Regions from separate parts of the Bordetella sp. genome, predicted to be linked through region 2. Evidence: predicted binding sites of a transcription regulator. Region 2 holds the regulator's gene; the other holds the start of a gene.
The links. Region 2 encodes LexA, which represses DNA repair genes until DNA is damaged. Its sites were predicted from a motif close to ACTGTATNNNNATACAGT; they were not measured.
Positions count from the first base shown of each region.

Region 1 (15,018 bases), on a different contig from region 2:
TCGATCCGGCCCGGCACGCCCTGTACCTGCGCATCCTGCACGAAAACGCCGCGGCACCGCGCTATTGAGGCTGCAGGCGATTCGGCACCTGTTATGGTCTTTATTCGGGTGGGGTATCGCGCGCAGCGGGGTCGCACAGCATGTGATAAAGATTGCGCAACAGCGCCGCCGTGGCGCCCCAGATGAAATACTTGCCCCACGGCATCGAGTAGTACTTTCGCACACGGCCGTCCGGCAGTTCGACGCGATGCAGGCGATGATTGGCCGGATCCGTGATGAAGGACAGCGGTACTTCGAAAATCTCCGCGACCTCGAAGGGATCGGGCACGAGCTCGAAGCCCGGCCGAACCAGTCCCACCGCGGGGGTGATGGAAAACCCGGTGGACGTCAGATACGCCGGCATCGTGCCCAGCACCTCGACCCATTCCGATCCCAGGCCGGTCTCTTCCTGCGCCTCGCGCAGGGCGGCGGCGATCGGGCTGGCATCCGTGTCCTCGATACGTCCCCCGGGGAAACTGATCTGGCCCGCGTGGTCATGCAGATGGGCGGTGCGCTGCGTCAGCATGACGCTTACACCCTCCTCCCGCATCACCAACGGGATCAGCACCGCCGCCAGCACGGGCGGCCCTTCGCGGCCCGGATAGCGCACATCCCCGTTCAGCGGCAATTGTGTCGGCCAGCCGGCGGGGTGCTGCAGCACCCGCCGCAATTCTTCCACGGCCAGGGCCTGGGGCGGAACGGGAAGCAGGCCTTCGTTGGCCGCAACCCAGGGCTGCACAGCGGCGTCAAAGGCGGGTCGAACGATGGGACGGCGAGGACGCGACGAAGCGGGCTGGTCAGGCATGAGGGGTAAAGCGCGGAGTGAACGAAAGACGACGATAGGATGCGGATTGAGGATACCCGCTTGAAAACAAAAAGGCACCCGCTGGGGGTGCCTTTGCTGATGAGGGGCCGGCGGGCGGCACCAACATCGCGATCAGGACGCTGCGGTCTCGGCAGCCTTGGCCGATTGCGCGGCAGCCTGACGGCTGACCAGCTTTTCCTTGATACGAGCGGACTTGCCCGAGCGGTCGCGCAGGTAGTACAGCTTGGCGCGGCGAACGTCACCGCGGCGCTTCACCTCGATAGAGGCGATCTGCGGCGAGTACAGCTGGAAAGTCCGTTCCACGGCCTGGCCCGACGAGATCTTGCGCACGATGAAGGCGGAATTCAGCCCACGGTTGCGCTTGGCGATAACCACGCCTTCGAACGCCTGCACGCGCTTGCGCGTACCTTCGACGACATTGACGCTGACGACCACGGTGTCGCCGGGCGCGAAAGACGGCATCGTCTTGTCGGCGGTCAGGCGCTTGATTTCTTCCTGTTCCAGGATAGCGATAAGGTTCATGAGAACTCCGAAATCATCGTGCCATGCGATTGTTATGATGAAAACCTGCGCCGCATGCAGAGGATGACGTTTGGCAAACCCAGCATTCTACATCAAATCAGAGGCTTAGGTAAATTGACTGCCACCTCAGAAACCTGCGGCCGCGCCTAGCCACATCAATGCGGGAATCATCGCGCCCCACATGGCGACCAGCAGGATATCCACCACCATCTGACGCAGCGTAACGTCCTGGCCGGCGCCGGACGTCGTCCCGGATATAGAGCCGGACATAGCGCCGGGTACGGTCCCCGATAGGGTCCCGGGTATGGTCTCGGCTGTGGCCACGGGTGCGAGCGCAGATGCGGATCCGGCGCGCGGCAAGGATGCGGGGGAGACCGGAAAAGCGCCGGGCAAAGGCATGCCGCCCAGCGCCCCGTCGCGGCGAGCCCGGCGGAACGGCGACAGCATGCGTCCCCATGCACGGCGCGCGGGCGGCGCGGGCGGAAACGGCCATTTGGTCGGGAATTGCGGTTCGGCTGCGAGATTCATGCGAGTGCTCCTTGGGAGACATACTTAGTCGAATAGACCCAGCTGCCTCGCGGGCGCAGGTCCATGAGCAAAGCCCGGCCCCCTGGAAGGGGAAAAGGGGGCCGGAGCGATAAATTGTTGGGTATCCAGTTGCAGGCGCCGACGGTTGAGCCCCGCCCGGCGTACCGCCACATCGAAGCGCTGGCGCAGCAGATCGGACCAGATGCCGGTACCCCGCATGCGGGTGCCGAAGCGGGCGTCGTTGCGCTTGCCTTCCCGCATGTCTTCGATGCGGTGGAGGACGCGTTCGGCGCGATCGGGAAAATGCGCCTGCAACCATTCCTCGAACACAGGCTTCACTTCCCAGGGCAGCCGGACCACCGTATAGCTGGCGTAGTAAGCGCCCGCCTGGGCCGCCTCTTCGATGATGCGTTCAAGAAATTCGTCGTTGACGAAGGGAATGACGGGTGCAGCCAGCACGCCCACCGGGACGCCGGCATCCGCCAAGGTTTTGACCGCCTGCAGCCGCCTCCAAGGCGCCGACGCGCGCGGCTCCAGGCTACGCGAAAGATCGGCGTCCAGCGACGTGATGCTGAGGTAGACCGCCACAAGGTTGCGCTGCGCGAGCGCCTTCAGGATATCCAGATCGCGTTCGATGAGGGCATTCTTGGTAACGATCGTCAGGGGATGCCCGGTTTCCAGGAGCAGTTCCAGCACGCCGCGTGTCAGGCGCCACGTACGTTCGATAGGCTGGTAGACGTCCGTGGCGGAGCCGATATTGACCGGCTCCACGCGGTACCCCGGGCGGGCGAGTTCCGCACGAAGGGCGTCCACCGCGTTGGCCTTGGCGATGAGCCGGGTCTCGAAGTCCAGCCCGGGGGAATACCCCAGGTAAGCGTGGGTGGGCCGGGCATAGCAGTATGCGCAGCCATGTTCGCAGCCACGGTAGGTATTGATCGCCCGGTCGAAGGGAACATCGGGCGAATCGTTGCGCGACAGCAGCTTGCGCGCCTGTTCGACCATGACCTGCGTCGTGGGACCGCGCTGGCCCGGCTCGTCGCCCTCGCCCGTGTCGGAAGCGATCGGATACACCGGATATTCGGGGTATCCGGACCTGGGCTGGCCGGGGGCGTACGGATAAATGGGGACTGAAGCAGAGGGAGAACCGGGGACCGCGTCAGCCAGCGCCGGCTCGTCTGCCGGATCCGCTGCGCTGCGTTCATCGCGCTGGAAGCGATGCCGAACATTAGTAACCGCACCCCGACCGCGCAAGGCGGCGGGGGCGGCAGCCGGGGACCCAGAACCGGCAAAAACGGAATGATCGGTACGTGCCATAGAGATACTGTACATCCATACAGTACTTCTGGCAAGAACCCGCCGCCTTTTTTCGGCGACGTCCCACTTTACCCCAACTTCGCCGGCCGCTGGGGGCAATCTCCCGGACTGTGGCTTTGTCGCAAAACCCGCATGAAATAAGGCTTTCCGGCCGATGGCATGGTAAAAGCGCTCACCCGCGGGCCGGTTTTACCCGCCTCAGCGCAGCATGCCGGCCGCCGCGGTCTGATGCGTCGATTCGTCGATCAGAATGAACGCGCCGGTGGCCGCGACATCGTCATAGCGATCGAGTGTCAACGGATCGCGCGTCGCGATCAACACCTTGCCGATGTCGTTCATCCCGAGCGTTCCGACGTCGCGATCGATCTCGCGCAACTCGCGAATGTCGCGGCGTGTCACGACCTCGCGGATCTTCGCCGTCGTAACCCGGGTACCGTGCTTCAACAAATATCGGCGCGCCGGGTTGAGCGGCTGCGTATCGAGCCAGCACAGCTCCGCTTCCAGTTCCTTGCCCACCCGTGCCGGCGCGGCGGCATGCGACAGCACATCGCCACGCGACACGTCGACATCGCGATCCAGCACCGCGATCACCGAATCGCCCGCCGTCGCGCCGGAGAGGATGCGATCGTGTGCGCGCACCTCGACCACGCGCGCTGTCGTCCCGGATGGCTGCACCGTGATCTCGTCTCCCGGCCGCAAGGTGCCGCTGGCGATGCGCCCCGCATAGCCACGAAAATCCTGCGCGCTGCTCCCATCGTGGCGCACCACCCACTGCACCGGAAAACGCAGCGGAGCATGCGCGCCGGCCACCGATGGATCCAGCGATTGCAGCAGGTCCAGCAGCGGGAGGCCGTCATACCAGGGCGTGTGCGGGGAAGCCGTCACAACGTTGTCGCCGTTCAGCGCGGACACCGGCAGCACCTGGAAATCCGCAATGCCGATGCGACGCGCCAGGTCGGCATAGGCGTCGCGGATGCGTTCGAACACCGCGCGGTCCCACCCCGCGAGGTCCATTTTGTTGACCGCGACGACGATGTGGCGGATCCCCAGCAGCCGCGCGATGGTGCTGTGCCGCTTCGTCTGCGGCAGGAGCTGGCCGTCGGCCGCCCGCGTCGCATCGATCAGGATGACCGCCACATCGGCGGTGGACGCCCCGGTCACCATATTCCGGGTGTATTGCTCATGCCCCGGCGCGTCGGCGACGATGAACTTGCGGCGCGGCGTCGCGAAATAGCGGTACGCGACGTCGATGGTGATGCCCTGCTCCCGTTCCGCTTCCAGCCCGTCCGTCAGCAATGCGAAGTCGATACCGTCGCCGGCCACGCGCTTGTACTTGGCCCGGGCGATGGCGTCCAGCTGGTCGGCGTAGACGCTTTTGCTGTCGTACAGCAGGCGGCCGATCAGCGTGGACTTGCCGTCGTCGACCGAGCCGGCCGTGATGAGCCGGATGACGGCCGTTTCGCCCGCGGGCAGGAAGGATTCGTTGATGGCATTCATGCGGTGTGGCTCCGGTCCGGCTTCAGAAATAACCTTCTTTCTTGCGGCGCTCCATGGAGGCCTCGGAAGTCTGGTCGTCCATCCGTGTGGCGCCGCGCTCGGTGATGTCGCTCAACGCGGTCTCGGCAATGATGGCCTGGTTGTCCGCGGCGTCGGAGGCCACCGGGCAGGTGCACGAGATGTCTCCCACGGTGCGGAACCGCACCGACAGGGTTTCCACCTGCTCGTCCGCCTGCGGGGGCGTCAGCGGCGTGACCGGCACCAGCAGGCCGCGCCGCCGCACCACCTGCCGTCGATGGCTGTAGTAGATCGATGGCAGCGCCAGGTTCTCGCGGGCGATGTATTGCCATACATCCAGCTCGGTCCAATTGGAGATCGGAAATACCCGCATGTTCTCGCCGCGATGCACGCGCGTGTTGTACAGGCTCCAGACTTCCGGACGCTGGCTCTTGGGATCCCACTGGCCGAACTCGTCGCGGAATGAAAAGATGCGCTCCTTCGCGCGCGCTTTTTCCTCGTCGCGCCGCGCGCCGCCGATGCAGGCATCGAAGCCGAATTCGGCGATCGCTTCCAGCAGGGTGACCGCCTGCGCGGCATTGCGCGAATCGGTTTCCTTGCGCAGCACCACCGAACCGCGTGCCATCGAGTCTTCCACGCTGCGCACGATCAACCGTTCGCCCAGCTCGGCGGCGCGAGCGTCGCGAAACCGGATGACTTCCGGAAAATTGTGACCCGTATCGATGTGCATCAGCGGAAACGGGAAGCGGGCCGGCCGGAACGCCTTTTCCGCCAGGCGCAACAGCACGCAGGAATCCTTGCCGCCGGAAAACAGCAGGACCGGCCTTTCGCATTCGGCCGCGACCTCGCGCATGATGAAGATCGCTTCGGATTCCAGCCAATCCAGATGGCTGCGGGTATGGACGATGGACATGGGACTCTCGGTTGCTTCGGTAGACGGGGATATCAAGCCTTGGCCGCGGCGGGATCCCGGAGATGGCCGGCGGCCTGGTTGCCTGCATGCAGTCCGCATTCCTTACTATCTGAGGACTCCCACCACCACCGCCCCGCGCGGACGTCCTCGCCCGGACGGATGGCACGGGTGCAGGGCTCGCAGCCGATAGACGGATAGCCGCGGTCGTGCAGCGGGTTATAGGGAATGTCGAGCACGCGGATCGCATTCCAGACGTCGTCTTCGTCCCAGGCAGCCAGCGGATTGAATTTGCACAAGCCGAAAACCGCATCCCGTTCCGCTTCCGGCAGGCTGCCGCGCGTGGCCGCCTGGGCGCGCCGCTGGCCGGTAATCCAGGCGCCCCGCCCCGCCAGCGCGCGCGTCAGCGGCTCTACCTTGCGGATATGGCAACAGGCCTGGCGCAGCTCCCGGCTTTCATAGAACGCGAACATGCCGTGTTCGGCGACATGGGCATCGACGGCGTGCGGCAGCGGCCGGTACACCGTCGGCCGGCGGCCATAGCGCCCCTCGATGATGTCCAGCATGGCCAGGGTTTCCGTGTGCAGACGTCCGGTATCCAGCGTGAAGACCTCGATGGGCAAACCGCCGGTATGGATGGCGTGCGTCAGGACCATGTCCTCGGCCGCCAGCGAGGAAGCCAGCGCCGCGTCCGGATAGCGCGCCGCGATATCGGTCAGCTGCCGCAACAGCTCGGACCACCGCGTGGCGATGGCGGTGTCCGGATGTGCAAGGGATACGGTACGGGTCATCGTGGGCGCATTCGCAGGCTAATGGCAAGAACGGCGCTCAGGCGCCGGCGGGAAAAATCCGGCCCCGGCGCGGACGCGCAAGCAGCATCGCGCCTTCGCGCAGGTCCAGGCCGTGGTATTCGTCTTCGGATAACTGGGCCTCCAGCAGGGCGCCGTCTTCACGCTGCAGTTCCAGGAAGGCGCTGGGCCCGGCCAGATAGGCATGGTTCAGCTTGACCGCGATACCCTCGCCGGAGGGCGCATAGGGCACGATATCCAGCTCGTGCGGCCGCACATACGCCACGGCGCGCTGCTCGTCCAGGCCATCGAAGGCCGGCGCGGGCAGCGCGACGCCGTTGGCGCGCCACTGGCCGCCGGCGGCATGGCCTTCGATCTGGTTGACGTCGCCCAGGAAACCGTAGACGAAAGGCGTCGCAGGATGCGTCCACACATCGCGCGGCGTACCCACCTGCTCGATGCGGCCCGCGTTCATCACGACGACACGGTCGGCGACTTCCAGCGCCTCTTCCTGGTCGTGCGTGACGAAGACGCTGGCGACGTGCAGCTCGTCGTGCAAACGGCGCAGCCAGCGGCGCAACTCCTTGCGCACCTTCGCGTCCAACGCGCCGAAGGGTTCGTCCAGCAGCAGGACGCGCGGCTCGACGGCCAGCGCGCGCGCCAGCGCAATCCGCTGTCTCTGCCCGCCCGACAACTGGCCCGGATAGCGGTCGCCCAGCCAATCCAGCTGCACCAGATCGAGCAGCGCGTGAACCTTCTGCCTGATGGCCGCCTCGCTGGGCCGCTGGCCGCGCGGCTTGATACGCAGGCCGAAGGCGACGTTCTCGAAGACGGTCATGTGCCGGAACAAGGCATAGTGCTGGAACACGAAGCCGACCTGGCGTTCACGCACATGTACCCCCGTGCTGTCTTCGCCGGAGAAATAAATGCTGCCGCTGTCCGGTGTCTCCAGGCCCGCGATGATGCGCAGCAAGGTCGTCTTGCCGCAGCCGGACGGGCCGAGCAGCGCGACGAGTTCGCCGGAGTCGATGTGCAGATTGACATCGCGCAGGGCCTGGAAAGCGCCGAAGCGCTTATTGACCGATTTGATCTCGATATCCATGTGGCTTTCCTCGATTCTTTCTGGGTCTTAACGGCGCGCGGGCGCGTACAAGACAGGCAGGCGCGGGGCGCGGCCATCCGCGGCCACCGCATCGGTGTCGTCCTGGCGTGCCGACGCATGCGCGCGGCGCCATTGCACCATGGTTTTTATGGCCAGCGTGACGAGGGCCAGCAGCGCCAGCAGCGAGGCGACGGCGAACCCGGCCTGGATCTGGTATTCGTTGTAGAGAATTTCAACCTGCAGCGGGAGGGTATTGGTCAGGCCGCGTATATGGCCCGATATCACGGACACCGCGCCGAACTCACCCATTGCGCGCGCATTGCACAGGATCACGCCGTATAGCAGGCCCCAGCGGATATTGGGCAGGGTTACATGGAAGAACGCCTGCCAGCCGCGCGCGCCCAGCACGATGGCGGCCTCTTCCTCCTCGCTGCCCTGCGCCTCCATGAGCGGAATCAGCTCACGCGCCACCAGCGGCAGCGTCACGAACGTGGTGACCAGCACGATGCCCGGCAAGGCGAAGGCAATTTTCAGATCGTGAGCCATCAGCCATGGCCCTATCCAGCCCTGCGCGCCCACCACCAGCATGTAGGAAAGCCCGGCCACCACCGGGGATACGGAGAACGGCAGATCTATCAGGCTGACGAGCAGGGCTTTGCCACGGAACTCATGCTTGGCGACGGCCCAGGCCGCCGCGATACCGAAGACCATGTTCAGGGGCACGCAGACGCAAGCCGTCAGCAAGGTCAGCAGGATGGCGGCCCAGGAGTCGGGTTCGTTCAGCGCGGACACATAGGCGCCTGCCCCTTTGCGCAAAGCCTCCAGGAACACCGTGCACAGAGGCAGTACGAGGAACAGTGTCAGGAACGCAGCCGCCAGGATGACCAGCACGGCGCGAGCAAGTCTCCCGCCCCCGCTGGACGACGGCGCAATCGCCGTGGCCGCCGTCATGGCCGTCCTCCGGCAAACGCACGGCGGCGCCACGCCTGCGCCGTATTGATGGCAAGCAACATCGCGAAGGACAGGCCCAGGAGCACCGAGGCGATAGCGGCCGCGCCGGCATAGTCGAACTGTTCGAGCTTGACCAGAATAAGCAGGGGCGCGATCTCGGACACCATGGGCATATTGCCGGCGATGAAGATCACGGATCCGTACTCGCCGATCGCACGGGCGAACGCCATGGCGAATCCTGCCAGCAGCGCGGGCGCGATGGTCGGCAGCAGCACACGGATGAATATCTGGACCGGCCTTGCGCCCAGGCTGGATGCGGCCTCTTCCAGCGACCCCTCGATATCTTCCAGCACAGGCTGCACCGTGCGGACGACGAAAGGAATGCCGATGAAGATCAACGCGACCACGATGCCCGCGGGCGTATAGGCGATCTTGATGCCGAGTGGCGCGAGCAGCCCGCCGATCCAGCCGTTCGGCCCCAGCAACGCAGCCAGCGCGATGCCGGCGACCGCGGTCGGCAGGGCAAACGGCAGGTCGACAAGCGCATCGAGCAGGCCCTTGCCGGGAAACCGGTAGCGCACCAGCACCCATGCCACCAGCAGACCGAAAACCAGGTTGACGAGTGCGGCAAGCAGCGATGCGCCGAAGGTGATGCGATAGGCGGCAAGCACGCGCGGCGATGTGACGGCGGCGAAGAAAGCCTCCCAGCTCAGGCCGGCGGCCTTGATCAGCAATGCCGACAGCGGCAGCAATACCAGGATGCCCAGATACGCCAGCGATATCCCCAGCGTCAAGTTCAGCCCCGGCATGACACGCGGGGTACGCGCACCGTGCCCGGCCCGTGCCAGGTGTGCCCCTGGCAAACGCGGCGCGGGCGTGCCGGCCGCGGGCAGTGTCAGGCCGGCCATCGCCATGCGCCTACTGTTTGACATAGATCTGGTCGAACATGCCCTGCTCCGCGAAATGCGCCTTGTCCACCTCGGGCCAGCCGCCCAGGTCGCGGATGGTGAACAGCTCCAGCGCGGGGAATTGCGCTGCGTAGGCGGCCTTGGCCTTGGCGCCGATCGGCCGGTAGTAATTGCGGGCGATCAGGTCCTGCGCCTCGTCGGAATACAGATGCTTCAGATAGGCTTCGGCGACTTCGCGCGTGCCCTTGCGATCGACGTTCCGGTCCACGACCGCCACCGAGGGTTCGCACAGCACGCTGAGGTTGGGAACGACGATTTCGAGTTCGCCCGCGCCGAATTCCTTCCGCGCCAGGAAGGCATCGTTTTCCCAGGAGATCAGCACATCTCCCACGCCCCGCTGCGCGAACGTGATGGTCGATCCGCGCGCGCCCGAATCCAGCACCGGCACATTACGGTAGAGCCTTTCGACGAAATCACGCGCACCCGCTTCGCCCGACTTGCGCCGCGCATGTTCCCATGCCGCGAGATAGTTCCAGCGTGCGCCCGCCGATGTCTTGGGATTGGGCGTAATGACGGACACTCCGGGCTTGACGAGGTCGTCCCAGCCCTTGATGCCCTTCGGATTACCCTTGCGCACCACCAGAATGATGGTCGACGCATAAGGCGACGCGTTGTCGGGCAGCCGGCTTTCCCACCCCGGCTTGACGAGGCCGCCGTGGGTAACCAATGCTTCGATATCCGGCGCGAGTCCCAGCGTCACCACATCGGCATCGACACCGTCGATCACGCTGCGCGCCTGCTTGGAGGAACCTCCATGCGAATTCCTGATGGAAACATCCTGGCCCGTCTTGGCTTTCCAATACCGCGCGAACAAGGGGTTGTACTGCGCATACAGCTCGCGCGTGGGGTCGTATGAGACATTCAGCAGCTCAAGCGGCCGTGCCTGCGCACGCGCCGCGGGCAGCAGCTGTGTCAGGCCCATGCAGGCAGAGGCCAAACCCAGCGCCCCTTTCAGGAAATCCCGTTTGTGCCTGTCGTGTGTCATGAAGTCCGTATCCGCGATATCGCGCGCCAGTGGCGCCGAATGTGATGGGGCGGCGAAGCCGCCTTCACGATGAAGCGGAATTGTGGAGGGTATGGACGGCGCATCAAACGAAAATGTGCTTGTTTGCATATTTCCGGATCCGCTTTCGCCCCGTGGCGGCGCGGGGGAAAGAGACTCGCGGGTGCGCCCCGTACCGCGCAAAAAAGAAAGCCGCCGGTTCACGGCGGCCTTCGCACGATGGGTTGCCGTTCTTGTCTTATTTATTGGGCTGGGGCGTGATGCGCAGATAGGGCCGCACCGCCTTGTAGCCTTTGGGGAACTTCTGCTTGATGACCTCTTCGTCCTTCAGCGAAGGGACGATGATGACGTCGTCCCCATCCTGCCAATTGACCGGCGTGGCCACGCTATGGCTGTCGGTCAGTTGCAGCGAATCGATCACCCGAAGGATCTCGTTGAAGTTGCGTCCGGTACTGGCCGGATAGGTAATGATCAGGCGCACTTTCTTCGCCGGATCGATGATGAACACCGAACGCACGGTAACCGTGGCGCTGGCATTCGGGTGAATCATGTCATAGAGCTCCGACACCTTGCGATCTTCGTCCGCCAGGATGGGAAAGTTGACCTTCGTGCCTTGCGTATCGTTGATGTCGTCGATCCACTTGGTGTGCGAATCGACGGGGTCCACCGACAGGGCCAGCACTTTGACGTTGCGCTTGGCGAACTCGTCCGCCAGTTTGGCGGTGTAGCCCAGCTCCGTGGTGCATACCGGGGTGAAGTCGGCTGGGTGCGAAAAGAGGACGCCCCAGCTATTGCCCAGGTAGTCATGAAAACGGATGGGGCCGACGGAGGATTTCTGTTCAAAATCGGGCGCTTCATCGCCCAAACGTAGCTGTCCCATGCTCGATCCTATATCCAGAGAAAACAAACGCCGGGCGCGAGATGCGATCCGGCGGACACACGGAATGGCGCCGTGCCCCGACGCAATCCATTTGTCATTCTGGCATCAAACCCGTACGTCGAAAAGCCAGAATGCATATAACCTTATGCAATATCGGCGTAAGCGGCGCAAGTGTCCGCAACGGCGCCCGCCTGCACGGCGGCCGACAGCGCGGCGGCACGCGGCAGGATGTGCGCGCCAAAGAAGAACGCCGTCGCCAACTTGTTGCGCAGGAATTCCCGGGGCCATTCAGACGCGGCGTCCGCGTCTTCCAGACGGCGATGGCAGACCACCGCCGCCCGCCCCATCTGCCAGCCCGCCATCAGTATCCCGCTGAGCATCAGAAAGGGCACGCTGCCGGCGAATACCGCGCGCACGTTGCCCATCGCCGTCCGCGCCATGAATTCCAGGGCCTGCTGCTGGGCCTGCATGGCCTGGGCCAGATTCCCCCGCAGCAACGCCAGACCGGCCGCGGCCTCCGCACCCGCGGTCGCCTCGGCGGCCTGCAGCGCGTCGAGGGTGCCGCGCATTTCCTGCTGGATACGGCGGGCAGTCGCGCCGCCGTCGCGCAGCAGCTTGCGGCCGATCAGGTCGTTCGCCTGGATGGCGGTGGTCCCCTCATAGATGGGCAGGATGCGGGCGTCGCGATAGTGTTGCGCGGCGCCCGTTTCTTCGATGTATCCCATGCCGCCGTGGACCTGTACGCCAAGCGAGGCGACCTCCACCGCGGACTCCGTGCAGAACCCCTTTACCACCGGAACCATGAATTCATAGAAAGCGCGATTGCGGTCGCGTGTTTCCGCGTCGGGATGGTGATTGGCCAGATCGAGGGCTGCGGCGGTCACATAGGACAGCGAACGTCCGCCCTCCGTCAGCGCCCGCATCGTCAGCAGCATGCGCTGTACGTCGGGATGGCGGACGATGGCGACCGGTCCGCTGGAACCCTCCACCGCCCGGCCCTGTACCCGCTCGCGCGCATAGGCCAGCGCCTGCTGGGTGGCGCGTTCGGCCAGGGCCACGCCCTGCTGCCCCACGGCGTAGCGCGCCGCGTTCATCATGATGAACATGTACTCCAGCCCGCGGTTTTCCTCGCCCACCAGGTAGCCGATGGCTCCCTCGCCCACCTCTCCCTTGCCGCCGCCGTATATCAGCACCGCGGTCGGGCTACCGTGGATGCCCAGTTTATGTTCCAGCGAAGCGCACCACACATCGTTGCGTGTTCCCGGGGCGCCATCGGCCGCGGGCAGGAACTTCGGCACCACGAACAGCGATATTCCCTTCACCCCGGGCGGGGCATCCGGCGTGCGCGCCAGCACCAGGTGGACGATGTTCTCCGCCATGTCATGCTCACCGTAGGTGATGAAGATCTTCTGGCCCGACACGCGATAGCTGCCATCCGGCTGGGGTACGGCGCGCGTGGCGATCTGGGCCAGGTCCGAGCCGGCCTGCGGCTCGGTCAGATTCATCGTGCCCGTCCATTTGCCCGAGACGAGATTGGGTACATAGGTGTCGCGCAGCGTCTGGCTTCCCACGGTGAGCAAGGCTTCGATGACACCATCGGTCAACAAGGGGCAGAGCGAAAAAGCCAGGCAGGCCGAATTGATATTCTCGTTGGCGGTGGCCGCCACGACCTTGGGCAGGCCCTGCCCGCCCCAGGCAACCGGATGCAGCAAGCCCTGCCAACCGCCTTCCGCATAAGTGCGGTAAGCCGCCGCATAGCCGGGCGGGGTCGCTACCGCGCCGTCGCGCCAGGCGGCGGGTTCGCGATCGCCGATGCGATTCAGCGGCGCCACGGCCTCTTCCACGAAGCGCGCGTTCTCGCGCAATACCGCATCCACCACATCGGCGGGTGCCTCTTCGTACCCCGGCAAGGCCAGAATTTCGTCCAGGCCGGCCAGCTCCTTGAGCGTGAAACGGATATCCGCGATCGGTACGTGGTAGCTCATGTCGTCTCCTTGTCGGACGCGGCCCGCCCCGCGCCCCGTGGGAAAGCCCCGGCCATGGCCGGGCGATGCATGCCGGAAGGCGGATAGGCCGCTTGCTGCCGGAAGCAAAACGGCCGCCCACCAGGACGGCCGTTGACGTGCGCGCGGCGGACCGCGATGCGCCTTGGTTCTTCTATATTAAATTAAAGCGCGTTGACCAGTTCCGGCACCAAAGTGAACAGGTCTCCGACCAGGCCGTAATCGGCCACGCCGAAAATCGGCGCTTCCGCGTCCTTGTTGATGGCGACGATCACCTTGGAATCCTTCATGCCCGCCAAATGCTGGATGGCACCGGAGATACCGACGGCCACGTACAGTTGCGGAGCGACGATCTTGCCCGTCTGGCCGACCTGCCAGTCATTGGGTGCATAGCCGGCATCGACGGCCGCGCGCGAGGCGCCCAGTGCCGCGCCCAGCTTGTCCGCCAGCGGGTCCAGGATTTTGAAGTTTTCCGCGCTGCCCAGGCCGCGGCCACCCGATACGACGGCGCGCGCGCCGGCCAGTTCGGGACGATCGCTCTTGGCCAGCTCACGGCCGACGAACGACGACAGGCCGCTATCGGCCACGGGCGCCACCGTTTCGACCTGCGCCGAACCGCCCTGCGCGGCCACGGCGTCGAACGCCGTGGTACGCACGGTGATGACCTTGACCGCATCGCCGGACTGCACGGTGGCGATGGCGTTGCCCGCATAGATCGGCCGTTCGAAAGTATCCGGCGAGTTCACCGCCGAAATGTCGGAGATCTGCGCGACGTCCAGCTTGGCCGCCACGCGGGGCGCGACGTTCTTGCCCGAAGCCGTCGCGGGGAACAGGATGTGGCTGTAGTTCGACGCCACCGCCAGCACCTGCGCGGCGACGTTTTCGGCCAGGCCATCGGCCAGATGCGGCGCATCGGCCAGCAGGACCTTGGATACGCCCGCGATCCGGGCGGCTTCTTCCGCCACGGCCTGCGCGCCGCCGCCAGCCACCAGCACATGTACGTCGCCGCCCAGCTTGGCGGCCGCCGCCACCGTATTCAGCGTTGCCCCTTTCAACTGGGCGTTATCGTGTTCCGCAATAACCAGGCTCGTCATCTCAAACCACCTTCGCTTCGTTCTTCAGTTTGTCCACCAGCGTCGCCACATCGGGCACCTTGATGCCGGCCTTGCGGGCGGGCGGCTCGGTGACCTTCAGGGTCTTCAGGCGCGGCGCCGGATCCACGCCCAGGTCCTGCGGCGTGACGGTGTCCAGCGTCTTTTTCTTCGCCTTCATGATGTTGGGCAGCGTGACGTAGCGCGGCTCGTTCAGACGCAGGTCGGTGGTCACGATGGCGGGCAGTGTCAGCGCGACGGTTTCCAGGCCGCCGTCGACTTCGCGCGTCACCGTCGCCTTGCCGTCGGCGATCTCGACCTTGTTGGCGAAAGTGGCTTGCGGCCAATCCAGCAGCGCGGCCAGCATCTGCCCGGTCTGGTTGGCGTCATCGTCGATGGCCTGCTTGCCCAGGATCACCAGTTGCGGCTGCTCCCTGTCCACCAGGGCCTTCAGCAGCTTGGCAACGGCCAGCGGTTGCAGATCGGCATCGGTCTGGACCAGGATGCCACGATCCGCGCCGATCGCCATCGCGGTGCGCAGCGTTTCCTGGCACTGCGCGACACCGCACGACACGGCG
Region 1 is NZ_JBMQQZ010000026.1:344-15,361, forward strand. Features, by position in the region: partial or broken gene rsgA (ribosome small subunit-dependent GTPase A) at 1-68, shown strand, start outside; gene ACO1P8_RS06820 (CoA pyrophosphatase) at 101-844, opposite strand; gene rplS (50S ribosomal protein L19) at 977-1,387, opposite strand; gene ACO1P8_RS06830 (hypothetical protein) at 1,514-1,915, opposite strand; gene ACO1P8_RS06835 (PA0069 family radical SAM protein) at 1,940-3,229, opposite strand; gene ACO1P8_RS06840 (sulfate adenylyltransferase subunit 1) at 3,428-4,726, opposite strand; gene cysD (sulfate adenylyltransferase subunit CysD) at 4,749-5,657, opposite strand; gene ACO1P8_RS06850 (phosphoadenylyl-sulfate reductase) at 5,690-6,445, opposite strand; gene ACO1P8_RS06855 (sulfate/molybdate ABC transporter ATP-binding protein) at 6,483-7,544, opposite strand; gene cysW (sulfate ABC transporter permease subunit CysW) at 7,572-8,495, opposite strand; gene cysT (sulfate ABC transporter permease subunit CysT) at 8,492-9,304, opposite strand; gene ACO1P8_RS06870 (sulfate ABC transporter substrate-binding protein) at 9,414-10,448, opposite strand; gene ACO1P8_RS06875 (peroxiredoxin) at 10,705-11,346, opposite strand; gene ACO1P8_RS06880 (acyl-CoA dehydrogenase) at 11,490-13,331, opposite strand; gene ACO1P8_RS06885 (electron transfer flavoprotein subunit alpha/FixB family protein) at 13,514-14,443, opposite strand; gene ACO1P8_RS06890 (electron transfer flavoprotein subunit beta/FixA family protein) at 14,445-15,018, opposite strand, start outside.
Region 1: the regulator LexA is predicted to act here: its motif matches at 3,236-3,253, upstream of ACO1P8_RS06835 (PA0069 family radical SAM protein).

Region 2 (15,018 bases):
CGCTGGCTCATGGACTTCACGGAGCAATTGATCCGCCAGGCGGCGGTAGCCGCCACGGGCAGCGCGGTATTGACCTACCAGGGGCGCGAGCTGGATCTCGGCCAGCCGTTCGATCGCCTGACCATCTGCGAGGCCATCCTGAAGTACGCGCCGGACTATACCCAGGCGCAATTGGACGACGTGGCCTTCCTGCGCGCGGAACTGAAGAAGCTGAAAGTCGACGTGGACTCCGCCCCGCTGTCCCGCGCCGGCCTGGGAGCGCTGCAGCTCGCGCTTTTCGAGGAAACGGCCGAAGCGCTGCTGTGGAATCCCACCTACATCGTCGACTATCCGGTGGAAGTCTCGCCGCTGGCGCGGGCATCCGACTCGCGTCCCGGCATCACGGAACGCTTCGAGCTATTCATCACGGGCCGTGAAATCGCCAACGGCTTCTCGGAACTGAACGACCCGGAAGACCAGGCCGAACGCTTCCGCGCCCAGGTCGAGGCCAAGGACGCCGGCGACGAGGAAGCGATGTACTACGATGCCGACTATATCCGCGCGCTCGAATACGGCATGCCGCCCACTGGCGGTTGCGGCATCGGCATCGACCGGCTGGTCATGCTGCTGACCGACAGTCCGAGCATACGCGACGTCATTCTGTTCCCCCACCTGCGGCGCGAAGACTGATCCCAGCAGCATCGCGCAGCGCGACGGCCTGCACCCAGCGCCGCGCCACCGCCGGTGACGTCGCGCACGCGGCCACCCGCGTCACCACGCGCACCGCCCGCTCGAGCAGCTGGATATCGGCCTCGTGCTGGCGTGCGACATGCGGGTCCTCGAAGAAAATCACCCGCTGGCACTGGCGCTCCAGTACGAGCTCCGCGATCTGCGCGTCCCCGCCCAAAGGCCCGCTAAGGTAGCGATGCGTCCACGGCCGGTCCCTGGGCCAACCGCGCGACCACGCCAGGTCGTTCAAGCGGCCACCTGTCGTGCCCGTGGCGACCCGCCTGCGAAAGCGTGACAGGATATCGAAGTGCTCGTCCGCGAAGGCCACCATCTCGTCCTTCAGCGCATCGTGCGCGACCAATGCCAGGGTCTGCGCCGCAAAATCGAAAAGCTCGGACGCGCCTGGATCCGGGGCCAGCCCCGCATGCAACCGCTCTACTTCCACCCACTCGCGCGCCCCGGCCAGCGTGGAGATAAAAGGCTTGCCGTGCGTCACGCACTGGCGCTTCAGGGCTTGTGCCTCCGGAAACACGGAAGACGGGTCGACCGGATCGATAAGATAGATCGCCCCATCGAAAGGGACGGTTCCATCGCGGCCTTCCGTTACCCGGGCAACCAGCTTCATCAGCCCGCCCTCGCGGCCGTAGGGATAGCGGATCAGGCCGGCATAGCCCTGGAGCATGCCCTCGCGGGAGATCGCGTCATGAGTGCGGCCGACGGTATACAGGTGCATGCCCAGCTCGCGGATGCTGGCCGAACAGGCGCGCAGCCAATCGAAGAGTATGGCGTCGGGGGTCTCGTGATGCAGCCTGTTGGCGGCCAGGCCGAAATGCAGGATGGAATTGGACATGGCGGACAATGGAAAACGGGGCAGCTACGGATAATACCGCCGCCGCCCCGCTCTTACCGTGTCAGCCGTGTAGAACGTCAGGCCGCTTCGTCGATCCAGGCCTGCTGGATCGCTTCCAGGATTTTCTCGCCACAGTGCTTGGGATCGTCGTCGAAATCCGGCAGGGCCAGTACCAGGTCGCGCAGCGCCGTGAAACGAACCTGGGCCGGATCGATATCTGGATGCCCATCGGCCAGCGCCGCCGCGATATCGTGAATATCGGTCCACTTCATCAGTGGTTCTCCTTGGCGTGATTGATGGTGTACCGCGGGATCTCGACCGTGACGTCCTGGCCGGCAAGCTTGGCCTGGCAGGACAGGCGCGAGGTCGATGTCAGGCCCCAGGCCTTATCGAGCAAATCCTCTTCCATGTCACTGGCCTCACCCAGCGATTCGTACCCCTGGCGCACGATCACGTGACAGGTGGTACACGCACACGACAGCTCGCAGGCATGTTCGATCTCGACCTCGTGATCCAGCAGGACACGGCAGATCGACACCCCACTGGGGGCATCCTCGATGACTTTACCTTCGGGACAGACATCGGGATGCGGCAATACGGTCAGTTTCGGCATGATGGCAACAGATATAAACGACCCGTCAGGTCAACTCATCGAGCTTGCGGCCGGACAGCGCCCGGCGGATGCTGCGGTCCATGCGGCGCGCCGCGAAGGACTCCGTCGATTCGGATAATTCATGCACCGCGGCGCGCACCTCGTCGACGTTCTCACTGTCGCGCGCGGCCTCGGCGCGTTCCAATGCCGCATCCACACGCTCGCGCTCCGACGGATCCAGCAGATCACCGTCGACGGCCAGCGCCGCGCGTACCGATTCCGCCAATTGGCGGGCCTCTACCTGCTGTTCGCGCAGCATGCGCGCCCGCGCATCGGCATCTGCCTGGTCGATGCTGTCGGCCAGCATCCGTGTGATCTCATCGTCGGAGAGCCCGTAGGAGGGCTTCACCGTCACGGAGGATTCCACGCCCGTGCTCTGCTCGCGCGCGGTCACGCTAAGCAGGCCATCGGCGTCGACCTGGAAGGTCACGCGGATGCGCGCGGCGCCCGCCACCATGGGCGGAATACCGCGCAATTCGAACCGCGCCAGCGAGCGGCAGGCGGATACCAACTCCCGTTCGCCCTGCACCACGTGGATGCTCATCGCGCCCTGGCCGTCCTTGAACGTGGTGAACTCCTGAGCGCGCGCGACGGGGATCGTGCTGTTGCGCGGGATGATGCGTTCGACCAGTCCTCCCATCGTTTCCAGCCCCAAGGACAGCGGGATGACGTCCAGCAGCAGCCAGTCCTCGCCCGGCGCGCGATTGCCCGCCAACAGGTTGGCCTGCAGCGCGGCACCCAGCGCCACCACTTGATCGGGATCGAGATCGGTAAGCGGCGCCTGGCCGAACAGCTCGCCCACGGCGCGGCGTACCACCGGCATACGCGTGGCGCCCCCCACCATGACCACCCCTCGCACCTGTGCAGTCGTCAGGTCGGCATCGCGCAACGCGCGGCGCGCACAGGCCAACGTGCGCTCGATCAAGGGCGCGGCGAGGCTCTCGAATTGGTCGCGCGTCAGCGGCGCGTCTACCGCGGTTCCATCCTGCAGTTGGAAACTTACCGTGGTTTCCGTCGCGTCGGACAAACGTTCGCGGGCCGCTCGCGCGGCCACTGACAAGGCGCGCCGGTCATGGCGGGACCAGCGATCCGAATCCGCCACGGCTGCCATGACGCGCTGGGCAATCAAGGCATCGAAATCGTCGCCGCCCAGGGCGGTGTCGCCGCCAGTGGCAACGACTTCGAAGACGCCCTTGGTCAGCCGCAGTATGGAGACATCGAACGTGCCGCCTCCCAGGTCGTACACCGCATATACGCCTTCCGAGGCATTCTCCAACCCGTAGGCGATGGCGGCAGCCGTGGGTTCGTTCAGCAAGCGGAGTACATTCAGCCCGGCCAGGCGCGCCGCATCGCGGGTGGCTTGCCGCTGGGCATCGTCGAAGTAAGCGGGGACCGTGATCACCGCGCCAACCAGGTCGTCGCCCAGCGCCGCCTGTGCCTGGGCGCGCAGGCGCGCCAGGATCTGCGCCGACGCTTCCACCGGGCTGACATCGCCCTGCGCGGTGCGCAGCCGCACCATGCCCGGCGCATCGACGAAATCGTAGCCGGCTCCGGATGCACGTGCCTCGTCGGCCGTACGTCCCATGAAGCGCTTTACCGACACGATGGTATTGGAGGGATCTTCGGCCTGGGCGGCCAGCGCCTCATGGCCGACGACGGGCTCGCCGTGCGCAAGATACCGCACCGCCGAAGGCAACAGCGCGCGGCCATCCTCGTCCCGCAGAACCTCCGGCACGCTGCTGCGTACCGTGGCGACCAGCGAATTCGTCGTACCCAGGTCTATCCCGACCGCAAGCTTGCGTTCGTGCGGCGCGGGGGATTCACCCGGTTCAGAAATCTGCAGTAAAGCCATGGTTGGGATTTATAAGTGTGTGAATGGCGGCAGACCCGCTGTCGGCCCGTCCGGCGATGGAGGACACCTAGTCGGTGGCCTGGGCCAGTTCCTGGAGCAGTTTGCGCACGAACATCCATTCACGGATCTTCGTGGCGGCGCCGGCCGGGTCGTTCTGATCGTCCAGCAGGCAGGACACCTGTCGCTGGAAGGCCGCCTCCGCGTCCTGCAGCTCGGTCCGCAGTGTACTGGCGGCCGTCCCCGCGCCGCCCTGCTCGCGCACCTCGTCCAGCGTCTCGCGCCAGGTCATTTGCTGCATCAGGAAATCGGCGTCCATGGACGTATTGCTTTCCGTCTGCAGATCGACCCCGGCCTGTTCGCAGAGGTAGCGCGCCCGCAGCAAAGGATCGCGCAGTTGCCGGTATGCCTCGTTCGCACGGGCCGACCATTGCATCGCCACCCGCCGTTCGGCCGGGGACGCCGTCGCGTAGCGATCGGGGTGCACCCGGGCCGCGACAGCGCGCCACGCCTGTTCGAGCTCTTCGGCATCGATCTGGAACCGCGCCGGCAGGCCGAACAGCGAAAAATGATCGTCGACGGCTGCCAAGGCTTACACCGTAAAAGACTCGCCGCAGCCGCAGGTCGCCTTCTCGTTGGGATTGTGGAACTTGAACCCTTCGTTCAACCCTTCGCGGGCATAGTCGAGCTCGGTTCCATCGATATACGCCAGGCTTTTCGGGTCGACGAACACCTTCACCCCATGGCTTTCGAAGACCTGATCGGCGACATCCGGCTCATCTACGTATTCCAGCTTGTATGCCATTCCGGAACAGCCGGTGGTCCTGACGCCCAGGCGCAAGCCCACCCCTTTGCCGCGGCGCTGCAGATATCGGCTGATGTGGTTTGCCGCTTGAGGAGTCAGCGTGACGGCCATATCAGCTCCGCGTGTGCTTTTCTTTGTAATCCTTGACGGCCGCCTTGATCGCGTCTTCCGCCAGGATGGAACAGTGGATCTTCACCGGCGGCAGGGCCAGCTCTTCGGCGATCTGCGTATTGCGGATAGTCATCGCCTCGTCCAGCGTCTTGCCCTTGACCCATTCAGTCACGAGCGAACTGGAAGCAATGGCCGAGCCGCAGCCGTAGGTCTTGAACCGCGCGTCTTCGATGACGCCGCTGGCATTGACCTTGATCTGCAGCTTCATCACGTCGCCACAGGCCGGCGCACCGACCATGCCGGTACCGACGGAAGCGTCGCCCTTTTCGAAAGAGCCCACGTTACGCGGGTTTTCGTAGTGATCCAGAACTTTTTCGCTATATGCCATGATTTTTCTCCACTTCGCCAGGCGAAGGCATTTCTAACAGGAGGGCGCCGTGCGGCCGGCGTCCCGCCGGTGTGTCCATCAGTGCGCCGCCCACTGCACGCTGTTCAAATCGACGCCTTCCTTGGCCATTTCCCACAAGGGCGACATATCGCGCAACTTGCCGACCCGCTTCTTCAGCAGATCGACCGTGAAGTCGATTTCCTGTTCGGTCGTGAAGCGGCCGATCGTAAAGCGGATGGAGCTATGCGCCAACTCGTCGTTGCGCCCCAGCGCGCGCAGCACGTAAGACGGCTCCAGGCTGGCGGACGTACAGGCCGACCCGCTCGATACAGCCAATTCCTTCACGGCCATGATCAGCGACTCGCCTTCCACGTAATTGAAACTGACATTCAGGTTGTGCGGCACACGGCGGTCCATGTCACCGTTCAAGTAGACCTCTTCGATCTCCGACAGTCCGGCCCACAGGCGGTCTCGCAACATGCGGATGCGCTCGTTTTCCGTGCCCATTTCTTCGCGTGCCAGCCGGAAGGCTTCGCCCATCCCGACGATCTGGTGCGTGGGCAGCGTGCCCGAGCGAAAACCGCGTTCGTGGCCACCGCCGTGCATCTGCGCTTCGATCCGCACCCGCGGCTTGCGCCGCACATACAAGGCACCTATACCTTTCGGGCCATAGGTCTTGTGGGCGGAGAACGACATCAGGTCGACCTTGAGCTTTTGCAGGTCGATTTCCACCTTGCCGGTCGCCTGCGCGGCGTCGACATGGAAAATGATATTGCGTTCACGGCAGATTTCGCCCAGGGTTTCGATATCCTGGATGACGCCGATTTCGTTATTGACCATCATCACCGACACCAGCACCGTGTCGGGCCGCAAGGCCGCCTTGAACACGTCCAGGTCGATCAATCCGTTATCCAGCACGTCGAGGTACGTAACTTCGAACCCCTGGCGCTCCAGTTCACGCGTGGTATCCAGAACAGCCTTGTGCTCTGTCTTGACCGTAATAATGTGCTTGCCGCGTTCCTGGTAGAAATTCGCGGCTCCCTTGATCGCCAGGTTGTCCGATTCGGTGGCACCCGACGTCCAGATAATCTCGCGGGGATCAGCATTCACCAGTTTGGCGACTTCTTCGCGGGCGCGCTCCACCGCATCCTCCGCTTCCCAGCCTATCGAATGGCTGCGCGAGGCGGGGTTGCCGAAGTTTTCGTACAGCCACGGCACCATTTTTTCCACCACACGCGGATCGACGGGCGTCGTGGCGGAATAGTCGAGGTAAATGGGACGGTTGGTCATGTTCGTACAGCTCCTGGTTTTCTTATACGGTGGCGGACGCGCCTGGCTGCGCCGCGCTGGTACACGGGCTGACAACGCCGGCACCGTTGGTCATGCGGTTGACGCGCACCGTGCCGTTTTGCGCCTGGTTATTCGCTTCCTGAAGCTGGCGGACGCGCTGCTGGTCCACAAGGTCCTGCAAGGACACGGAATCCAGGTAGTCGACCATCTTGCGATTAAGGGTGGCCCAGAGCTCGTGCGTCATGCACTTTCCGGATTTGCCATCCTTGCCGCTCGTACAGTCCTGCTTCCCACCACAACTGGTGGCGTCCAGCGGTTCGTCAACGGCGAAAATGATGTCGGCGACCGTAACATTACGGGCCAGTCGCGCCAGAGAGTACCCGCCACCCGGACCACGCACGCTGTCGACCAGCTCGTGGCGCCGCAGCTTGCCGAACAGTTGTTCCAGATAGGAAAGGGAGATGTTTTGGCGCTGGCTGATGGCCGCCAGCGTAACCGGCCCGCTGTGCTGACGCATGGCGAGGTCGATCATGGCGGTCACGGCGAAACGTCCTTTAGTAGTCAGCCGCATATCGAGGTTTCCTGTTTAGCCAGTAGGCCCGGCAAGCCGGGATCCAATACCTGAGTAATTGCCTCAAGTATAGCCTATTCCCGACTAATTTGCTATGAAACCCTGCGGCCGAGAGGGCCGAGAAGCAGGCCGGCACAAGGGCGGGCCGGGGCGGAACGCCCTGCCGGACGGACCGTTAAAAAACCGCCCGGGGGCGGCTTAGACAAGGGGGAACAACGGCAACGCGAACAAGGCGGCGCGACCGTCCAAGCCCCGCCCGGCGAGGTGGACACTCGAAAAATGGCACCGGACGCGCATACGGCGGCCGCACGAATCCCCACGTAGACGAACAACTGCCCACCGAAAAGGCGGGCAGTCGCTCTACCATGGGATGGCGCCGACCAGAGCTGACGCGACCCGTGAATCAAGCCGCCTGGTATTGGGTGGCGCGCTTGCGCACCAATTCCAGCACGCCCTGACAGGCGTCCTCCAGGTAGTCGAGTACCTTGCCAAAGCCTTCCGGGCCACCATAGTAAGGATCGGGAACCGTGGCTTCCTCGAACTCGTTGGCGAACCGCATCAGTAACATCAGCTTGTGCTGGTAAGCCTTCGGGCACTGCTGCTGCAGCGCAGAAAGGTTTTCCCAGTCCATCGCCAGAATGAGATCGAATTCACGAAAATCGTCGGGCGTGACCTGACGCGCCTCGCAATGCGTGATTTCATAGCCGCGCTTCCGGGCAGCGGCTTGAGCCCGGGCGTCCGGCGCTTCGCCAATATGGAAGGCATGCGTACCGGCGGAATCTATCCGCACGACATCGCCCAGGCCGGCATCATTGACCAGCCGGCGGAACACGCCTTCTGCGCTCGGCGAGCGGCAGATGTTGCCCATGCAAACGAAAAGTACCTTGGTCATCATGCTTGATAGTCTGCGGGAAAACCCGCAAGGAGGCAAGCTTTTTTTCAGTACAAAGGCACTATCCGGACAAAAGTCAAACGACGAAAAAATCCAGCTGATTTAGGGACTTATAGAGCAAACCTAATAATGCTATTGAGCATACCTAAATCAATTCCGGCACCAATTCAATGCTCGGCGACGCGGCGCTGCAACACGAAAATCATGTCCGGCCCATGTCACGACCGTGACAGGGGTGCGACAGCGGTAACGCACATGAATTCCGTTCCGGTGCGCCCACCTTCATAAGGACAACAAAAGGGGACAGTTAGCGCGCACCGTCCAGCAGCACCCGCTCCTTCAACGCATTCAAGGCATCGCGGGCCGCGGCGGCTTGCTCGAATTCCAAATTGCGGGCGTGATCCATCATCAGCTTCTCCAGGCGGCGGATTTCGCGCGCCAGCGCTTTTTCGTCGGTCAACAATTCCGCAGGCAGCGCGTCCTCGACCGTCGAGTGATGGACCGGTGCCACGACACCATCGATCAGTTCCCTGACGGCTTTCTGCACGCCCTTGGCGGTAATCCCATGCGCCAGATTGAACTCCTCCTGCTTCTTGCGCCGGCGTTCGGTTTCGCCGATGGCGCGATGCATGGAATCGGTTATCCGGTCCGCATAGAGAATGGCCCGGCCATTCAGGTTCCGTGCCGCCCGTCCGATCGTCTGGATCAGACTGCGCTCCGAGCGCAGGAAACCCTCTTTGTCGGCATCCAGGATGGCAACGAGCGACACCTCCGGGATATCCAGCCCTTCGCGCAACAGGTTGATGCCCACCAGGACATCGAACGTGCCAAGCCGAAGGTCCCGGATAATCTCGACACGCTCCACGGTATCGATATCCGAATGCAGATAGCGCACCCGGACGCCGTGTTCGGCCAGGAAGTCGGTCAGGTCTTCGGCCATGCGCTTGGTCAGCGTCGTCACAAGCACCCGGTCGGACTGCGCCACGCGCAGCTTGATCTCGCCCAGCAGGTCGTCCACCTGCGTATGCGCGGGACGCACTTCGACGATAGGATCCACCAGACCGGTCGGGCGCACCACCTGCTCGACGACATTGTCGGAGTGCTCCTTCTCGTAGGCCGACGGGGTCGCGGACACGAACACGCACTGGCGCATGCGCGCTTCGAATTCCTGCAACTGCAACGGCCGATTGTCCAAGGCGGAGGGCAAACGGAAGCCGTACTGCACCAGGGTTTCCTTGCGCGAGCGGTCGCCGCGGTACATCCCGCTCAGCTGGCCGATGGTGACGTGGCTTTCGTCGATGAACATCAGTGCGTCGCCCGGCAGGTAGTCGATCAGCGTAGGCGGCGGCTCGCCCGGAGCAGCACCGGACAAGTGACGGGAATAGTTTTCGATTCCCTTGCAAAAGCCGAGTTCCTGAAGCATTTCCAGATCGAAACGTGTGCGTTGCTCCAGACGCTGAGCCTCCACGAGCTTGCTTTGCGAGGTGAAGAACTGCACGCGTTCGCGCAGTTCTTCCTTGATCGTTTCGATGGCCCGCAGCACCGTATCGCGCGGAGTGACGTAATGTGACCCGGGATAAACGGTAAAACGCGGGACCTTCTGCCGCACCTTTCCTGTCAAGGGGTCGAACAGCACCAGGGTTTCGACTTCGTCGTCGAACAACGTCAGGCGCAGCGCAAGTTCCGCGCTTTCCGCCGGGAAGATGTCGATGGTTTCGCCTCGTACTCGGAATACGCCGCGTGTGAAGTCCGCATCGTTGCGCGTGTACTGCATGGCCACCAGGCGCGCCAGGATTTCGCGTCGCGAGATACGGTCGCCGGCTCGCAAAATGAGCACCATGGCATGGTAATCGCCCGGATTGCCGATACCGTAGATGCACGAAACCGTTCCGACGATGACTGTGTCGCGCCGCTCGAGCAGGCTTTTGGTGGCTGACAGCCGCATCTGCTCGATATGCTCGTTGATCGACGAGTCTTTCTCAATGAACAGATCGCGCGTCGGCACATAGGCTTCGGGCTGATAGTAGTCGTAGTAGGAAACGAAATACTCGATGGCATTCTTGGGAAAGAATTCGCGCATTTCGGCGTACAACTGCGCGGCCAGGGTTTTATTGGGCGCCAGAACAAGCGCGGGACGCCCCAGCCTGGCGATCACGTTCGCCATCGTGTACGTCTTCCCCGAACCGGTCACGCCCAGCAGGGTCTGGTACATCAAGCCGTCCCGCACGCCGTCCACCAGCGCGCCGATCGCGCCGGGCTGATCGCCTGCCGGGGGATAGGGCTGGTAGAGCTGGAACGGGCTGTCCGGAAATTCGACGAATCCAGGTGCGGTCATGCTAGACTGTCTCAGGGTAAACCCCCCATTATCCGCCGCATGTCCGGCCGCGTCCACCTACCCTTCTTCACGATCCGATGACCTCCCTTTTCCAAAACGTCGAATTGGCCCCGCGCGATCCCATCCTCGGGCTGAATGAGCAGTACAACGCAGATACCCGGCCGGGCAAGGTGAATCTGGGCGTAGGGGTGTACTACGACGATAACGGGCGTATTCCGCTTTTGTCCGCGGTGCGCAAGGCTGAAATCGCCCGCATCGAAGCAGCCGCCGCGCGCGGCTACCTGCCGATCGAAGGCATCGCAGCGTATAACAAAGGCGCGCAGGCGCTGCTGCTGGGCGCGGATTCCCCCTTGTCGGCGGCGGGCCGCGTGTTGACCACGCAAGCCCTGGGCGGCACGGGCGCGCTGAAGATCGGCGCCGATTTCCTGCATCAACTGCTGCCTCAGTCGAAGGCCTACATCAGCGACCCCAGCTGGGAGAACCATCGGGCACTGTTCGAACGGGCCGGTTTCCAGGTGGAAAGCTACCCGTACTATGACCCCGCAACCCACGGCCTGAACTTCGAAGGCATGCTTGCCGGCCTGAAGGCGATGCCGGCGCGCAGCGTGGTCGTCCTGCACGCCTGCTGCCACAACCCCACCGGCGTGGATCCCACGCCGGAGCAATGGCAGCAAATCGCCAATGTCGTCAAGGAGCGCGACCTGGTTCCCTTCCTGGACATTGCTTACCAGGGATTCGGAGCAGGCCTGCAGGAAGACGCCGCGGTCGTGCGTCTATTCGCTGGCATGGACATGACGGTGTTCGTCAGTTCTTCGTTCTCCAAGTCCTTCTCGCTGTATGGCGAACGCGTCGGCGCGCTCACGGTGATCTCGGGCAGCAAGGACGAAGCGACACGCGTGCTCAGCCAGCTCAAGCGCGTCATCCGCACCAACTACTCGAATCCGCCCACGCATGGCGGCACCGTCGTCTCCACCGTCCTGAACACGCCGGAACTCTTCGCGCTGTGGGAGCAGGAGCTGGGCGGCATGCGCGACCGCATTCGCCTGATGCGACGCCAACTGGTCGAAAAGATCAAGGAACAGGGTGTGCAGCAGGATTTCAGCTTCGTCCTGCAGCAGCGCGGCATGTTCTCGTATTCGGGTTTGACCGCGGCCCAGGTCGATCGCCTCCGCGAGGAACACGGCATCTATGCGATCTCCAGCGGACGCATTTGCGTCGCGGCGCTCAACAGCCAGAACATCGATGCCGTCGCCAAGGCGATCGCGGCGGTACTGAAAGGCTGAAACCCGCAGCTTGCGAAAATGGAATGGGGCCTGAGGGCCCCATTCTTTTTTTGCGGGCACCAAGCCCGCGAACCGCGATAGCCCTTGCGTTTTAAAGCTGCGTCCCCCAAAATGCGGAGCTGTATATCCATACAGGGAAGCAGGAACCCGCAAATGGCCAGCAAACTTACCGAACGCCAACAGCAAATCCTCGACCTCATACGCCAAGCGGTCGCCAGTACGGGGTTTCCTCCCACTCGCGCGGAAATTGCCCAGGCGTTGGGGTTCCGCTCGCCGAACGCGGCGGAAGACCACCTGAAAGCCCTGGCCCGCAAAGGCGCGATCGAGCTGACTGCCGGTGCGTCCCGCGGCATCCGCCTGAAGGAGCTGCGCCACGAAAGCGGGCAAGCCATGCTGCCCATCCCTTCCCTTGCCCAGCTCATGCTGCCGCTCGTAGGGCGGGTAGCGGCAGGCAGCCCCATCCTGGCCGCCGAACATGTCGAACGGGACGTGGGCGTGGACCCCGCCCTGTTCCCGCAGCGTCCGGACTATCTGCTCAAAGTGCGGGGGATGAGCATGCGCGATATCGGCATCCTCGACGGCGACCTGCTGGCCGTCAAAAAGGCCAGCGAAGCCCGCGACGGCCAGATCGTGGTAGCCCGGATCGACGAAGACGTCACGGTGAAACGGCTACACCGCGAAGGCGGCCGCATCGAACTCCTGCCGGAAAATCCGGATTTCCAGCCCATCGTTGTCCAGCCCGGCCAGGAGTTCGCCCTCGAGGGCATCGCGGTTGGACTGATTCGTACCCAGGCGCTGCACTGAAAAGCAAAGGGCCTGCCAGCTTGCGCTGCAGGCCCTTGCGATCAAGGCACGACGACGAGATCAGTGCTTGATGACCGGGTCAACGGATTCCGTCGCCGGCGCCGGCGTCACGAGCGGCTTGTCCTTGGCTTCCTCTTCCGAAATCGCCTCGGGCATGCGTTCCAGTGCGCGTTCCAGCACCTTGTCGATCCAGCGAACCGGCACGACCTCCAGCTGATTCTTCACGTTATCGGGAATCTCAGCCAGATCCTTGACGTTTTCCTCGGGGATCAACACAGTCTTGATGCCACCGCGATGCGCGGCAAGCAACTTTTCCTTCAAACCGCCGATGGCCAGCACTTCCCCGCGCAGCGTGATTTCGCCTGTCATGGCCACGTCCGCACGCACCGGGATGCCCGACAAGGCCGACACCATGGCAGTGGTGATGGCGATACCGGCGGACGGACCGTCCTTGGGCGTCGCGCCTTCCGGCACGTGCACGTGCATATCGCGCTTTTCGAAAACGCTGTCGGCAAATCCCAACCGGCGAGCGCGCGACCGCACAACCGTACGTGCCGCCTCGACGGATTCCTTCATCACATCGCCCAGGGAACCCGTGCGCTGGATGGCGCCTTTACCAGGCATATCGGCGACTTCGATGGTCAGCAGATCGCCGCCCACCTCGGTCCAGGCCAGGCCAGTAACCTGGCCAACCTGGTTTTCTTTCTCCGCCATGCCGAAGTTATAGCGGCGCACGCCCAGGTAATCGTTCAGATTTTCCGACGTCACGGCGATAGGCTTCGTCTCGCCCTTATCGTCGGCCTTCGACTTGGCATCACGCTCAGTCAGCAGTTGCTTGACCACCTTGCGGCAGATCTTGCCGACCTCGCGCTCCAGCGCGCGCACACCGGCTTCCCGCGTGTAGTAGCGGACGATATCGCGCAACGCCGATTCGTCGATCGTCAGCTCCGCTTCCTTCAGGCCGTTGTTCTTCAACAGCTTGGGAATCAAATGGTCGCTGGCGATGTGGACCTTCTCGTCTTCGGTATAGCCGGACAGACGGATGACTTCCATCCGGTCCAGCAATGCCGGCGGGATGTTCAGCGTGTTGCTGGTCGCAACGAACATCACATCCGACAGATCGAAGTCCACCTCGACGTAGTGATCCTGGAACGTATGGTTCTGTTCCGGATCCAGCACTTCCAGGAGGGCGGACGAAGGATCGCCGCGGAAGTCCATGCCCAGCTTGTCGATCTCGTCCAGCAGGAACAAGGGGTTGCGGACACCCACCTTGCTCATGTTTTGCAAGATCTTGCCGGGCATCGAGCCGATATAGGTACGACGGTGGCCGCGGATCTCGGCTTCGTCGCGCACGCCGCCCAACGCCATGCGGACGAACTTGCGGTTCGTCGCCTTGGCGATGGATTGCCCCAGCGAAGTCTTGCCCACGCCCGGAGGACCGACCAGGCACAGGATGGGCGCTTTTACCTTGTCGACGCGCTGCTGGACGGCCAGGTATTCAAGGATGCGTTCCTTGACCTTGTCCAAGCCGTAGTGATCGTCATCGAGTACGGTTTCGGCATTCCCGATAGAGTTATTGACCTTGCTCTTCTTGCGCCACGGCAGGTTGATCAGCGTGTCGATATAGTTGCGCACCACCGTTGCCTCGGCGGACATCGGCGACATCAGCTTGAGCTTCTTCAGCTCGGCATCGGCCTTTTTGCGCGCTTCCTTGGGCATCCGCGCGGCGACGATTTTCTTCTCGAGTTCCTCGATGTCGGCGCCCTCTTCGCCTTCGCCCAGTTCTTTCTGGATGGCCTTTACCTGTTCATTCAGGTAGTAGTCGCGCTGGCTTTTCTCCATCTGCTTTTTGACGCGGCCGCGAATCCGCTTCTCGACTTGCAGGATGTCGATTTCGGTTTCCAGCTGCGTGAGCAGCCCTTCCAGGCGCTCTGCCGTGCCGAAGATTTCCAGCATTTTCTGCTTCTGCTCGAGCTTCAGCGGCAGATGCGCGGCAATGGTGTCGGCCAGCCGACCGGCATCGTCGATTCCGGCCAGGGAAGTCAGGATCTCCGGCGGAATTTTTTTGTTCAGCTTCACATACTGCTCGAACTGCGCAACGATGGCGCGGCGCAGGGCCTCGGTCTCCGAGCCCTGGATGGGGTCGAGCTGGATGGGCACGACTTCACACGTAAAGTGCGATTCGACATCGTCCACCCGGGTGATACGAGCACGCTGCGCGCCTTCAACCAGCACTTTTACAGTACCGTCGGGCAGCTTCAACATCTGAAGGATGCCTGCCACGCAGCCGATTTCGTAGACGTCCTCCGGAGAGGGGTCATCCTTGCCGGCGGACTTCTGGGCGACCAGCATGATGCTCTTGCCGGCCTCCATCGCCACTTCAAGTGCGCGTATGGAACGGGGGCGTCCGACGAATAGCGGGATGACCATGTGCGGGAACACCACGACGTCGCGCAGCGGCAACAACGGGAGGTCGATGG
Region 2 is NZ_JBMQQZ010000097.1:21,366-36,383, forward strand. Features, by position in the region: gene lysS (lysine--tRNA ligase) at 1-669, shown strand, start outside; gene ACO1P8_RS21715 (methylglyoxal synthase) at 635-1,558, opposite strand; gene iscX (Fe-S cluster assembly protein IscX) at 1,636-1,830, opposite strand; gene fdx (ISC system 2Fe-2S type ferredoxin) at 1,830-2,171, opposite strand; gene hscA (Fe-S protein assembly chaperone HscA) at 2,197-4,062, opposite strand; gene hscB (Fe-S protein assembly co-chaperone HscB) at 4,130-4,648, opposite strand; gene iscA (iron-sulfur cluster assembly protein IscA) at 4,652-4,975, opposite strand; gene iscU (Fe-S cluster assembly scaffold IscU) at 4,977-5,363, opposite strand; gene ACO1P8_RS21750 (IscS subfamily cysteine desulfurase) at 5,442-6,653, opposite strand; gene iscR (Fe-S cluster assembly transcriptional regulator IscR) at 6,676-7,224, opposite strand; gene ACO1P8_RS21760 (low molecular weight protein-tyrosine-phosphatase) at 7,628-8,119, opposite strand; gene uvrB (excinuclease ABC subunit UvrB) at 8,424-10,451, opposite strand; gene ACO1P8_RS21770 (amino acid aminotransferase) at 10,529-11,734, shown strand; gene lexA (transcriptional repressor LexA) at 11,888-12,538, shown strand; gene lon (endopeptidase La) at 12,599-15,018, opposite strand, start outside.